3 regions of the Streptomyces sp. NPDC052101 genome follow, and region 1 is predicted to be linked to each of the others. Evidence: riboswitches for the same ligand, from Rfam matches in the RefSeq annotation. Region 1 holds a riboswitch; each other region holds the start of a gene.
What was found. Region 1 has a riboswitch for cobalamin ahead of AB0L75_RS13040 (cobalamin biosynthesis protein). Riboswitches for the same ligand answer to the same signal wherever they lie in the genome.
Positions count from the first base shown of each region.

Region 2: it holds a riboswitch for cobalamin, as region 1 does, so the genes downstream of both, AB0L75_RS25940 (ribonucleoside-diphosphate reductase subunit alpha) here and AB0L75_RS13040 (cobalamin biosynthesis protein) in region 1, are expected to answer to the same signal.
Region 3: it holds a riboswitch for cobalamin, as region 1 does, so the genes downstream of both, metE (5-methyltetrahydropteroyltriglutamate--homocysteine S-methyltransferase) here and AB0L75_RS13040 (cobalamin biosynthesis protein) in region 1, are expected to answer to the same signal.

Region 1 is NZ_JBFAWH010000005.1:276,393-280,438, reverse strand. It holds gene AB0L75_RS13050 (inorganic phosphate transporter) at 1-694, shown strand, start outside; gene AB0L75_RS13045 (hypothetical protein) at 726-953, shown strand; cobalamin riboswitch at 1,110-1,251, shown strand; gene AB0L75_RS13040 (cobalamin biosynthesis protein) at 1,349-2,311, shown strand; gene AB0L75_RS13035 (cobyric acid synthase) at 2,308-3,840, shown strand; gene cobN (cobaltochelatase subunit CobN) at 3,837-4,046, shown strand, end outside.
Region 2 is NZ_JBFAWH010000015.1:96,706-100,751, forward strand. It holds gene mctP (monocarboxylate uptake permease MctP) at 1-838, shown strand, start outside; gene AB0L75_RS25935 (GNAT family N-acetyltransferase) at 912-1,418, shown strand; cobalamin riboswitch at 1,454-1,596, shown strand; gene AB0L75_RS25940 (ribonucleoside-diphosphate reductase subunit alpha) at 1,721-4,046, shown strand, end outside.
Region 3 is NZ_JBFAWH010000010.1:55,329-59,374, forward strand. It holds gene AB0L75_RS19200 (acyl-CoA dehydrogenase family protein) at 153-1,343, opposite strand; cobalamin riboswitch at 1,602-1,829, shown strand; gene metE (5-methyltetrahydropteroyltriglutamate--homocysteine S-methyltransferase) at 1,984-4,046, shown strand, end outside.

The DNA.
Region 1 (4,046 bases):
CGCCCACGGCACCAACGACGCCCAGAAGACGATGGGCATCATCACCCTCGCGCTGATCGCGGGCGGTGCCATCTCCCCCGGCTCCAACCCGCCGGTCTGGGTCATCCTCTCCGCCGGTCTGGCCATCGCGCTCGGCACCTACATCGGCGGCTGGCGCATCATCCGCACCATGGGCACGGGCCTGACCGAGCTGGAGCCGCGCCAGGGCTTCGCCGCCCAGACCAGCGCCGCCACCGCCATCCTGGCCTCCTCCCACCTGGGCTTCTCCCTCTCCACCACGCATGTCGTCTCCGGCTCGGTGATGGGTGCGGGCCTCGGCCGCAAGGGCGGGGTGGTCCGCTGGTCCACCGCGACCCGTATGGCCGTCGCCTGGGTGCTCACCCTGCCGGCCGCCGCACTGGTCGGCGCGGGCGCCGAGTCCGTCACGGACCTGGGCGACTGGGGCACCGCCGCCGTCGCCGTCTTCCTGGTCGCCGCGAGCGCCGCGATCTGGAAGTACTCCCGCCGTGAGGTCGTCGACCACACCAACGTCGTCGCCGAGCCCACGGAGCCGGCCGGCGTGGTGACCACCGCCATCGCCGCCGTGACCCCGCCCCCGGCGGGCACGATCAGCGAGGGCCTGACGGCCACGATCGCCTCCCCGGCCGCCGCCGAGCCCGCGCCCCAGGCCGCCCCGCCGGCCGCCACCGTCTGACCCCGGCCACCCGGTTACCGAAGGAAGCATCATGAAGATCGACTGGGCGGCCCTCGGCTCCGTCTTCGGCGTCAGCCTCGTGTTCACCGTGGCCCTGGTGGCCCTGTTCACCCTCGGCGTCAACGGTCTGGCACGACGCGAGAAGGCCGCCGCGCAGGGCGGCTCCGCCAACCTCGCCGTCACCGGCGCCTACGTCTGCTTCGCCGCGTGCGCGGCGGCGGTGGCGTACGGCATCTACCTGATCGTCGCCAAGGCCTGACGGCCCGCCACGCATCACCCCCTGCGGACCAAGCGTCCCGAAGGCTCCCCTCCAGGCATCACGGAGGGGAGCCTTCGCCGTGCTCAAGAGCCTCGGGCGCCCCGCGATGTGGGGATCGGCACACTCTCCCCGTGCAGGTCAACGGCAAGTTGACGGCCGTTCCGGGCGCGTGGTGGACTGCCCACGCCATGTACGGCGGCAGGAGAGGAAGCCGGTGCGAATCCGGCGCGGTCCCGCCACTGTCACCGGGGAAGAACCCCGGAAGCCAGGAACTCTCACCGCCGAATCTCGTCGAACCAGGGCGCGGACACCCTGAGTGAGGACCCAGATCGCCATGCTCGGCTGCCGAAGGACCCCTGCCAGGCCTGCTCCTGTTCCCACGGCCGGCTGAACCGATGGGTGCCGATCGCACTTACGCGTACGGCGCCGCCGCCGGCCTTCTCGGCGACCTGCTCCTCGGCGATCCGCGCCGCGGGCATCCGGTCGCCGCGTTCGGTCGTGCGGCCGCTGCCGTGGACCGCGCGTTGTGGCACGACCACCGCGGCTGGGGCGCCCTGCACACCGTGGTGTGCGCCGGCGGCGCCGTCGCACTCGGCACGGCCGCCATACGCGCCGTACGCCCCTGCCCCGCCGCCTCCGTCGCACTGACCGCCGCCGCCACCTGGACTGTCGTCGGCGGTACGTCGCTCGCCCGCGAGGCCCGCACCATCGCAGGCGCCCTGGAACGCGGGGACGTCGAGGCGGCGCGGGCGCGGCTGCCGCATCTGTGCGGCCGGGACCCGCAGGCGCTGGACGCCGACGGGATCGCCCGCGCCGTGGTCGAGTCGGTCGCCGAGAACACCTCCGACGCCGTGGTGGGCGCGCTGGTGTGGGGCGCGGTGGCCGGAGTGCCCGGACTGCTCGGCTTCCGGGCGGTCAACACACTGGACGCGATGGTGGGTCACAAGTCGCCCCGGTACCGGCGTTACGGCTGGGCCTCGGCCCGGCTCGACGACCTGGCCGGCTGGCCGGGGGCCCGGCTGACCGCCGTACTCGCCGCCGCGGCCGGACCCGACCCGCGCGGTGCCCTGCGCGCCTGGCGGGCCGACGCCCACCGGCACCCGAGCCCCAACGCCGGCCCCGTCGAAGCGTCGTTCGCGGGCGCGCTGGGGGTACGCCTGGGCGGCACGTTGTCGTACGGCAGCCGGGTCGAGCACCGCCCGGTGCTCAACGGGGAGGCCGGACGCGCCGTTCGGCCCACCGACGTCGACCGCGCCGTACGGCTCTCCCGCCGCGTCGGTCTGCTCGCGCTCGGCACCACGGTCGCCGCGCGCCTGATGGTCAAGAGCGTCAAAGGTCTGAAGGGACGTGGGAAGTGAACGGGGGACTCCTCGTCGCAGGCACCACCTCCGACGCAGGCAAGAGCGTCGTGACGGCAGGGATCTGCCGGTGGCTGGTGCGCCAGGGAGTGAAGGTCGCGCCGTTCAAGGCGCAGAACATGTCGCTCAACTCCTTCGTGACCCGCCAGGGCGCGGAGATCGGACGGGCCCAGGCCATGCAGGCCCAGGCCTGCCGGATCGAGCCGACCGCGCTGATGAACCCGGTGCTGCTCAAGCCGGGCGGCGAGCAGAGCAGCCAGGTCGTGCTGATGGGCAGGCCGGTGGGCGAGCTGAGCGCGCGCGGCTATCACGGCGGGCGGCAGCAGAAGCTGCTCGGCACGGTGCTGGACTGCCTGGCCGAGTTGCGGGGCACGTATGACGCGGTGATCTGTGAGGGTGCGGGCAGCCCGGCCGAGATCAATCTGCGCCGGACCGACATCGTGAACATGGGGATCGCGCGGAACGCGCGGCTGCCCGTGCTGGTGGTGGGGGACATCGACCGCGGAGGCGTCTTCGCCTCCTTCTTCGGGACCGTCGCCCTGCTCTCGCCCGAGGACCAGGAGCTGGTCGCCGGGTTCCTGGTGAACAAGTTCCGCGGCGATGTGAGCCTGCTGGAGCCCGGGTTGGAGATGCTCCAGGGCCTCACCGGGCGGCGCACCTACGGCGTCCTGCCGTTCCGGCACGGGCTCGGCATCGACGAGGAGGACGGGCTCAGGGTCTCGCTGCGCGGCACCGTGCGGGAGTCGACCGTGACGCCCCCGGTCGGCGAGGACGTGCTGCGGGTCGCCGTGTGCGCGATCCCGCTGATGTCCAACTTCACGGACGTGGACGCGCTGGCCGCCGAACCGGGCGTCGTGGTGCGGTTCGTGGACCGCTCGGAGGAGCTGGCGGACGCGGACCTGGTGGTGATCCCAGGCACCCGGGGCACGGTGCGCGCGCTGGAGTGGCTGCGGGAGCGCGGGCTCACCGACGCCCTGGTGCGCAGGGCCGCCGAAGGCCGCCCCGTCCTCGGCATCTGCGGCGGCTTCCAGATCCTCGGCGAGCACATCGAGGACGAGGTCGAATCGCGCGCCGGCGCGGTCGACGGGCTCGGGATGCTGCCCGTGCGGGTGCGGTTCGCCCGCGAGAAGACCCTGACCCGGCCGGCCGGGAAGGCCCTCGGCGAGCGGGTCGAGGGGTACGAGATCCACCACGGCGTCGCCTCCGTAGAGGCAGGGGACGCGTTCATCTCCGACGACGAGGGACACAGCCTGGACGGCTGCCGGGTCGGCCAGACCTGGGGCACGCACTGGCACGGCTCGCTGGAGTCGGACGGCTTCCGCCGGGCCTTCCTGCGCGAGGTGGCCGCCGCCGCGGGCCGCCGCTTCGTGCCGGCGCCGGACACCTCTTTCGCCGCGCTGCGCGAGGAGCAGCTCGACCGGCTCGGCGACCTGATCGAACAGCACGCGGACACGGACGCGCTCTGGCGGCTCATCGAGTCGGGCGCGCCGCAAGGACTGCCTTTCATCGCACCGGGAGCGCCCGCATGAGCACAGTGTTGTTGTTGTCGACTGCCGACACGGATCTGCTGGCGGCCCGGGCCTCCGGCGCGGACTACCGTATCGGCAACCCGACCCGGGTGGACGTCACCGCGGAGCTGCCGGCGCTGCTCGACGGCGCGGACCTCGCCGTCGTACGGCTGCTGGGCGGCAAGCGAGCCTGGGAGGAGGGGCTGGCCGCGCTGAAGGCGGCCGGG
Region 2 (4,046 bases), on a different contig from region 1:
GGCGCTGGGCTCCGCGCTCGCGCTGTTCATGTACCCGCACTCGATCACCGCGACCCTCTCCTCCAAGAGCCGTGACGTGATCCGCCGCAACACCACGATCCTGCCGCTGTACTCCCTGATGCTCGGCCTGCTGGCCCTGCTGGGCTTCATGGCGATCGCGGCCGGCGTGAAGGTCACCAACGGGCAGCTGGCGATTCCCCAGCTGTTCGAGGACATGTTCCCGGACTGGTTCGCGGGCGTGGCGTTCGCGGCGATCGGCATCGGCGCCCTCGTACCGGCGGCGATCATGTCGATCGCGGCGGCGAACCTCTTCACGCGCAACATCTACCGGGACTTCATCAAGCCGGACGCCACGCCGAAGCAGGAGGCCCAGGTCTCCAAGCTGGTCTCGCTGCTGGTGAAGGTCGGCGCCCTGGTCTTCGTCCTCACCATGGACAAGACGGTCGCGATCAACTTCCAGCTGCTGGGCGGCATCTGGATCCTGCAGACCTTCCCGGCCCTGGTCGGCGGCCTGTTCACCCGCTGGTTCCACCGCTGGGCGCTGCTCGCCGGCTGGGCGGTCGGCATGGCGTACGGCACCATCGCCGCGTACGGCGTCGCTTCCCCGACCCAGAAGCACTTCGGCGGCTCGGCGAAGCAGATCCCCGGCATCGGCGAGATCGGCTACATCGGCCTCACCGCGTTCGTGCTGAACGCCGCGGTGACGGTGGTCCTGACCTTCGTCCTGAAGGCCGCGAACGCCCCCGAGGGCATCGACGAGACCAAGCCGGAGGACTACACGGCGGACGTGGGCGACCCTGGAGTCACGACCGAGCTGCCGGTGGGCGCCGGCCACTGAGGTGTCCTGATCACGGGCCGTCGGAGGCTGATCCGGCGGCCCGTTGTCGTGCCTGTCCGGCACACTCGGTGCCATGGACTTCGTGATCAGGCAGGTGACCCCCGACGACTACGAGACCCTGGGCAAGATCACCGCCCAGGCCTACCTCCGGGACGGCCTCCTCGACTTCGGGGAGAGCGACTGGTACCTCGGCAAGCTGAGGGACGTGGCGAAGCGCGCCGCCGACGCGGATGTGCTGGTCGCCGTCGAGGACGGTAGGGCGCTCGGCGGTGTGACCTTCGTGCCGTCGGGCGGTCCCATGGCCGACATCGCCCGCCCCGAAGAGGCCGAGATACGGATGCTGGCCGTCGACCGGGCAGCGCGCGGCCGGGGAGTCGGCGAGGGCCTCGTGCGAGCCTGCGTCGACAGGGCGCGGTCCGTCGACGGCTGCGTACGGATCGTTCTGTCGACCAAGCGCACCATGCACGCGGCCCACCGCATCTACGAACGCCTCGGCTTCGTTCGTACTCCCGGGCGGGACTGGAATCCGCTGCCCGGGCAGCCCGACATCACTCTGCTCACCTATGAGTTGACGCTCTGAGACCAGTGCGACACAACATCTGGGGGTGACACGACAGCCCGGCACTAGATGTATGCTCGTCCTCGCTGTCGCCGCAGGGGAATCCGGTGCGAATCCGGAACTGTCCCGCAACGGTGTACTTGCGTGCATCCGCACGCTCGTGTCAGTCCGAGGACCTGCCGACAGCGCGCACCCGGCCGTCCGGCCGGTGTGCCCTGACGTCCGGGCCTCGTGGAGTGGGCCGGTGGACGCGACGCCGCGTGCGCTCGTGACTGCCCCCTGCCCTCCGCAAGGCCCCCGTGCCGAGCGAGGGAGAGCCCCACGTGACCATCGCGCCAGCAGATCCGGTTTCAGCCAGCGGCCTGGACACCGACGGTCCCGGTGCCGCGTTGCTGCGCACCCTGACCGAGCTGACCGCCGACCTCCCCGACGCCGACCCCGGCCGGGTCGCCGCCGCCGCGCTGCGCGGCCGGTCGGCGCGCGCGGACGAGTCGGAGCTGCGCGAGCTGGCCACGGAGGCCGCCGCCGGGCTCATCTCCGAGGACCCCGCCTACTCGAAGCTGGCCGCCCGGCTGCTGACCACCTCCATCCGCGCCGAGGCCGCCTCGCAGGGCGTGACGTCCTTCACCGAGTCCGTCGCGGTGGGCCACCGCGAGGGCCTGATCGCCGACCGCACCGCGGAGTTCGCGCGGCTGCACGCGGCCCGCCTCGACGCCCTGGTCGACCGGGCGGCCGACGACCGCTTCGGCTACTTCGGCCTGCGCACGCTGCACAGCCGCTACCTCCTGAGGCACCCCTTCACCCGCAAGGTCATCGAGACGCCCCAGCACTTCATGCTGCGGGTCGCGAGCGGCCTGGCCGAGGACGACACCCCTCGCTCCGTCGACGAGGTCGCGGCGCTCTACGGGCTCATGAGCCGCCTCGACTACCTCCCGTCCTCCCCCACGCTCTTCAACTCCGGCACGCGGCACCCGCAGATGTCGTCCTGCTACCTCCTCGACTCCCCGCTGGACGAGCTGGACTCCATCTACGACCGCTACCACCAGGTGGCCCGGCTCTCGAAGCACGCCGGCGGCATCGGTCTGTCGTACTCCCGGATCCGCAGCCGCGGTTCGCTGATCCGCGGCACCAACGGGCACTCCAACGGCATCGTCCCGTTCCTGAAGACCCTGGACGCCTCGGTGGCCGCCGTGAACCAGGGCGGCCGGCGCAAGGGAGCGGCGGCCGTCTACCTGGAGACCTGGCACTCCGACATCGAGGAGTTCCTGGAGCTGCGGGACAACACCGGTGAGGACGCCCGCCGTACGCACAACCTGAACCTCGCGCACTGGATCCCGGACGAGTTCATGCGTCGGGTCAACGCCGACGGGCAGTGGTCGCTCTTCTCCCCCGCCGACGTGCCGGAGCTGGTGGACCTGTGGGGCGAGGAGTTCGACGCCGCCTACCGCAAGGCCGAGGCAGCGGGCCTCGCGAAGAAGACCCTGCCGGCCCGTGAGCTGTACGGCCGGATGATGCGCACCCTCGCACAGACCGGCAACGGCTGGATGACCTTCAAGGACGCCGCCAACCGCACCGCCAACCAGACGGCCCTGCCGGGCCATGTGGTCCACTCCTCCAACCTCTGCACGGAGATCCTGGAGGTCACGGACGACGGGGAGACCGCGGTCTGCAACCTGGGCTCGGTGAACCTCGGTTCCTTCGTGGCCGGCGGGGACATCGACTGGCAACGGCTGGACGAGACCGTCCGCACCGCCGTCACCTTCCTCGACCGCGTCGTGGACATCAACTTCTATCCGACCGAGCAGGCGGGACGGTCCAACGCCAAGTGGCGTCCCGTGGGCCTCGGCGCGATGGGGCTGCAGGACGTCTTCTTCAAGCTGCGTGTGCCCTTCGACTCGCCCGAGGCCAAGGCCCTGTCCACCCGGATCGCCGAGCGGATCATGCTCGCCGCGTACGAGGCCTCCGCCGACCTCGCCGAGCGCAACGGCCCGCTGCCGGCCTGGGAGAAGACCCGTACGGCCCAGGGTGTGCTGCACCCCGACCACTACGGCGTCGAGCTGACCTGGCCCGAGCGGTGGGACGCCCTGCGCAGGCGCATCGCCGGCACGGGCCTGCGCAACTCGCTGCTCCTGGCCATCGCCCCGACGGCCACCATCGCCTCCATCGCGGGCGTGTACGAGTGCATCGAGCCGCAGGTGTCGAACCTGTTCAAGCGCGAGACCCTGTCGGGTGAGTTCCTGCAGGTCAACTCGTACCTGGTGCAGGACCTGAAGGACCTCGGCGTGTGGGACGCGCGCACCCGCGAGGCGCTGCGCGACTCTAACGGCTCGGTGCAGGACTTCGCGTGGATCCCCGAGGAGGTGCGGGCGCTGTACCGCACGGCGTGGGAGATCCCGCAGCGCGGCCTGATCGACATGGCGGCGGCCCGCACCCCGTTCCTGGACCAGGCGCAGTCGCTCAACCTCTTCCTGGAGACGCCGACCATCGGCAAGCTCTCCTCGATGTACGCGTACGCCTGGAAGTCCGGCCTGAAGACGACGTACTACCTGCGCTCCCGCCCGGCGACCCGGATCGCTCGTGCCGCCCAGGCGCAGACTCCCGCCGCCATCCCCGTCCAGCAGGTCGCCGAGCCCGACGCCGTCGCCTGCT
Region 3 (4,046 bases), on a different contig from region 1:
GGGGGCCCGGATCTTGTGTTTGCGGCAGCGCACTGCTCAGAGCGGCCAGTCCCAGAGTTTGAAAACGACATCCGTTGCCAGTAGTGCTCGAGGTCCGTACCGGCCGGCCGGATCCTGTGGCCCTGTCGCGGCGCCCTACCGCCTCGGCGAGGTCACCGCCTCGGATCCGGGCCCTCGGCGCCCAGTGCCCAGGCGCCGTAGGCCGCTCCGGCGGTCTCGAAGGAGAAGATCACGTGAGACGCGGCGGTGTTGACGTCCCGCCAGAACCGCTGCACGGGGTCGGACTCGAAATGGCCCGTCGTCCCCGTGCCGCGGAACAGCCGTTCGACGGCCGACACGGACAGTTCGACGGCCTGCGCGAAGTCCCGTGGCCCGCGGACCGCAGCCTCGCCGTCCTCGGTCCGCTCGATGCCGTCGGCGACCCGTGCGGCCCGCTGGACGAGGAGTTCGGCAGCGTCCACCTCGGCTGCCGAGCGGGCCAGGTCGATCTGCACCGACGGCTTCTCACGCAGCGGGGCACCGCGCCGGTCGGTCCGGCGGATGCTCTGCTCCGCCGCGGCGCGCACCGTACCCCGCGCGGCGCCCACCACAGGGACGGCGAGCGGCAGGGCGTTGACGGCGTTCACGGGGACCGTGTGGCACCGCGCCTCGGAGGCCGTCGCCCGGCCCGCGTTGATGTCGAACCGCGACAGGGTCAGTGCCTCCGGTACGAAGGCGTCGTCGAGGACCATGGTGTCGCTGCCGGTTCCGCGCATGCCCAGTGTGAACCAGGTGTCCTTCACGGTGATGTCCGCCCGCGGCACCGCGAAGAACCGCACCTCGCCCCGCCCGTCGGGGCCCGCCTTGCCGGGTACGGCGGAGCAGGCGAAGACCCAGTCGGCGAACCGCACCCCGCTGATGTACTTCCACTCACCGCTGAGCCGCCAGCCACCCGAGACGCGCTCCGCCTTCCCGGCCGGCATGAGCGCGCCGGCCATCAGAGCGTCCGGCCCGTCGGCCCAGAGCACCGCCTGTCCCTCCAGGGGCAGGAACGCCCCGTACCGGGCGGCGTACGCGGACAGCGAGGCGGCCCAGGCCGCCGAGGCGCAGCCCTCGCCGACCAGGGTCACGGCCGAGGTCATGTCGACGAAACGGCCTTCCGTACCGCCGAAGGCCGCGGGCACGAAGTGCCGGGCGAACCCGGCCTCCCGCACCGCCTCGACCACCTCGGGCGCAAGCCGCCGGGCGGCCTCCGTCTCCTCGCTGCACCGCGCCGCGATCTGCGCCACGCGCGGAGCCGCGGCGACGACCGCCGCCGCGCTCGACCTCTCGGCCAGGATCGTCGCTGTGCTGTCGCTGAGCATATCTTCGCCACCTCCACTGGGATGGCCGCAGTCTCTCCGGCGAAGCCCCTGACGGGCCGCTCCCAAGCCGGGACCGGCCTGCCAATCACCCGACCGGCTTCAATCGGCCTGTCGGTCGGCCGCGCCGTCGCTTCCCGCACCACGCGGGGCGCCGCGAGGCCGTGCTCCCCGCGGGTGCGCGGGGCGCGGTACGGCCGCGTGTCCCAACTCACCGTCCGAATGCCGGAAGTGCCGCACCGCGCCCCGCGGCGGCCCCTTAGGGTGGCTCCTGCAGCTGGTTCGCCCCGTCAGCCAGGCGGCAGGCGTCGTAAGAGGGAACCCGGTGGGAATCCGGGACTGCCCCGCAGCGGTGAGCGGGAACGACCGCCGTCATACGCACTGGGCCGAGAGGGCCTGGGAAGCGACGGCCAGTAGGTGTCCTCGCCTTGGTACAAGGCATGGGCGTGCCCGTGAGTCCGAAGACCTGCCAACTGCCCGTGTGCGGGACGACTCGTGCGCGGACATCCCGGTGACCTCGAGGGCGGGTCGGCGTAGCCAACCGAGCGGACGGCCGTGGGCCGTTGCCGTCCGGTCCGTCACCCCTTCGCGCTCTCGTCCCGTCTCCGGGATCTCAGGGATTCATCTCGCGAAGGAGATCTCCGTGACCAGCAAGTCCGCAGCCGCGGCAGCACGGGCCACCGTGTACGGCTACCCCCGCCAGGGTCGCGACCGGCAGCTGAAGAAGGCCATCGAGGGTTACTGGAAGGGCCGCGTCAGCGCCGACGCGCTGAGGTCCACCGCCGCCGGCCTGCGCCGCGGCACCTGGCGGCAACTGGCGGACGCCGGCGTCGACGAGGTGCCGACGGGCGACTTCTCGTACTACGACCATGTGCTCGACACCACCGTCATGCTCGGCGCGATCCCGGCACGCCACCGGGCGGCGGTCGCCGCGGATCCGCTCGCCGAGTACTTCGCCATGGCGCGCGGCACGCAGGATGTCGCGCCGCTGGAGATGACCAAGTGGTTCGACACCAACTACCACTATCTGGTACCCGAGTTGGGACCGGACACGGTGTTCACGGCCGACTCCGGCAAGCAGGTCGCCGAGTTGCGGGAGGCCCTAGCCGAGGGCCTGACCGCCCGGCCCGTCCTCGTCGGGCCCGTCACCTATCTGCTGCTGGCCAAACCCGCGCCCGGCGTGGCCGGTGACTTCGACCCGCTCACCCTGCTGGACCGGCTGCTGCCGGTGTACGGCGAGATCCTCGCCGACCTGCGCGCCGCCGGCGCCGAGTGGGTCCAGCTGGACGAGCCCGCGCTCGTGCAGGACCGTACCCCGGCCGAGCTGAACGCCGCCGCCCGCGCCTACCGCGACCTCGGAGCCCGCGCCGACCGGCCCAAGCTGCTGGTGGCCTCCTACTTCGACCGGCTCGGCGAGGCTCTGCCGATGCTGGCCAAGGCTCCGGTCGAGGGCCTGGCCCTGGACTTCACCGGTGCGGGCGCCGCCCATGTGGACGCCCTCGCCGCCGTCGGCGGGCTGCCCGGCAAGCGCCTGGTCGCCGGCGTCGTCGACGGCCGCAACATCTGGGCCGACGACCTGCGGCAGTCCCTCGCCACGCTCGGTACCCTGCTCGGCCTCGCGGACCGGGTCGATGTGTCGGCGTCCTGCTCCCTGCTGCACGTGCCGCTCGACGCCGCCCTGGAACGCGACATCGAGCCGCAGATCCTGCGCTGGCTCGCCTTCGCGCGGCAGAAGACCGCCGAGGTGGTCACCCTTGCCAAGGGGCTCACCCACGGCATCGACACGATCAGCGCCGAACTGGCCGCGAACCGCGCCGACCTGGCCTCCCGCGCCCGCTCCCCCCTCACCCACGATCCGGCCGTGCGGGCCCGGGCCGCCGCCGTCACCGGGGCGGACGCGCGCCGCTGCCAGCCGTACGCCGAGCGGGCGTCGGCCCAGCGCGCCCGTCTCGGTCTGCCGCTGCTGCCGACGACCACCATCGGTTCGTTTCCGCAGACCGCCGAAGTGCGCGCCGCGCGCGCCGACTTGCGCGCCGGGCGCATCGGCACGGGCGGCTACGAGGAGCGCATCGCGGCGGAGATCCGGGAGGTGATCTCCTTCCAGGAGAAGGCCGGACTGGATGTCCTGGTGCATGGTGAAGCCGAACGCAACGACATGGTCCAGTACTTCGCGGAGCAGCTCACCGGCTTCCTCACCACCCTGCACGGCTGGGTCCAGTCCTACGGCACCCGGTACGTCCGCCCGCCGATCCTCGCCGGTGACATCGCGCGGCCGGCGCCGATGACCGTGCGCTGGACGACGTACGCCCAGTCGCTCACGGACCGCCCGGTCAAGGGCATGCTCACCGGCCCCGTCACGATGCTCGCCTGGTCCTTCGTCCGCGACGACCAGCCCCTCGCCGAGACCGCCCGGCAGGTCGCCCTCGCCCTGCGCGACGAGGTGAACGACCTGGAGGCGGCGGGGACTTCGGTGATCCAGGTCGACGAGCCCGCGCTGCGCGAGACGCTGCCGCTGCGCGCCGCCGACCGCCCGGGCTATCTCGCCTGGGCCACCGAGGCGTTCCGGCTGACCACCGGTGGCGTCCGCCCGGACACCCAGATCCACACCCACATGTGCTACGCCGAGTTCGGTGACATCGTCCGGGCCATCGACGATCTCGACGCCGATGTCATCAGCCTGGAGGCCGCCCGCTCCCATATGCAGGT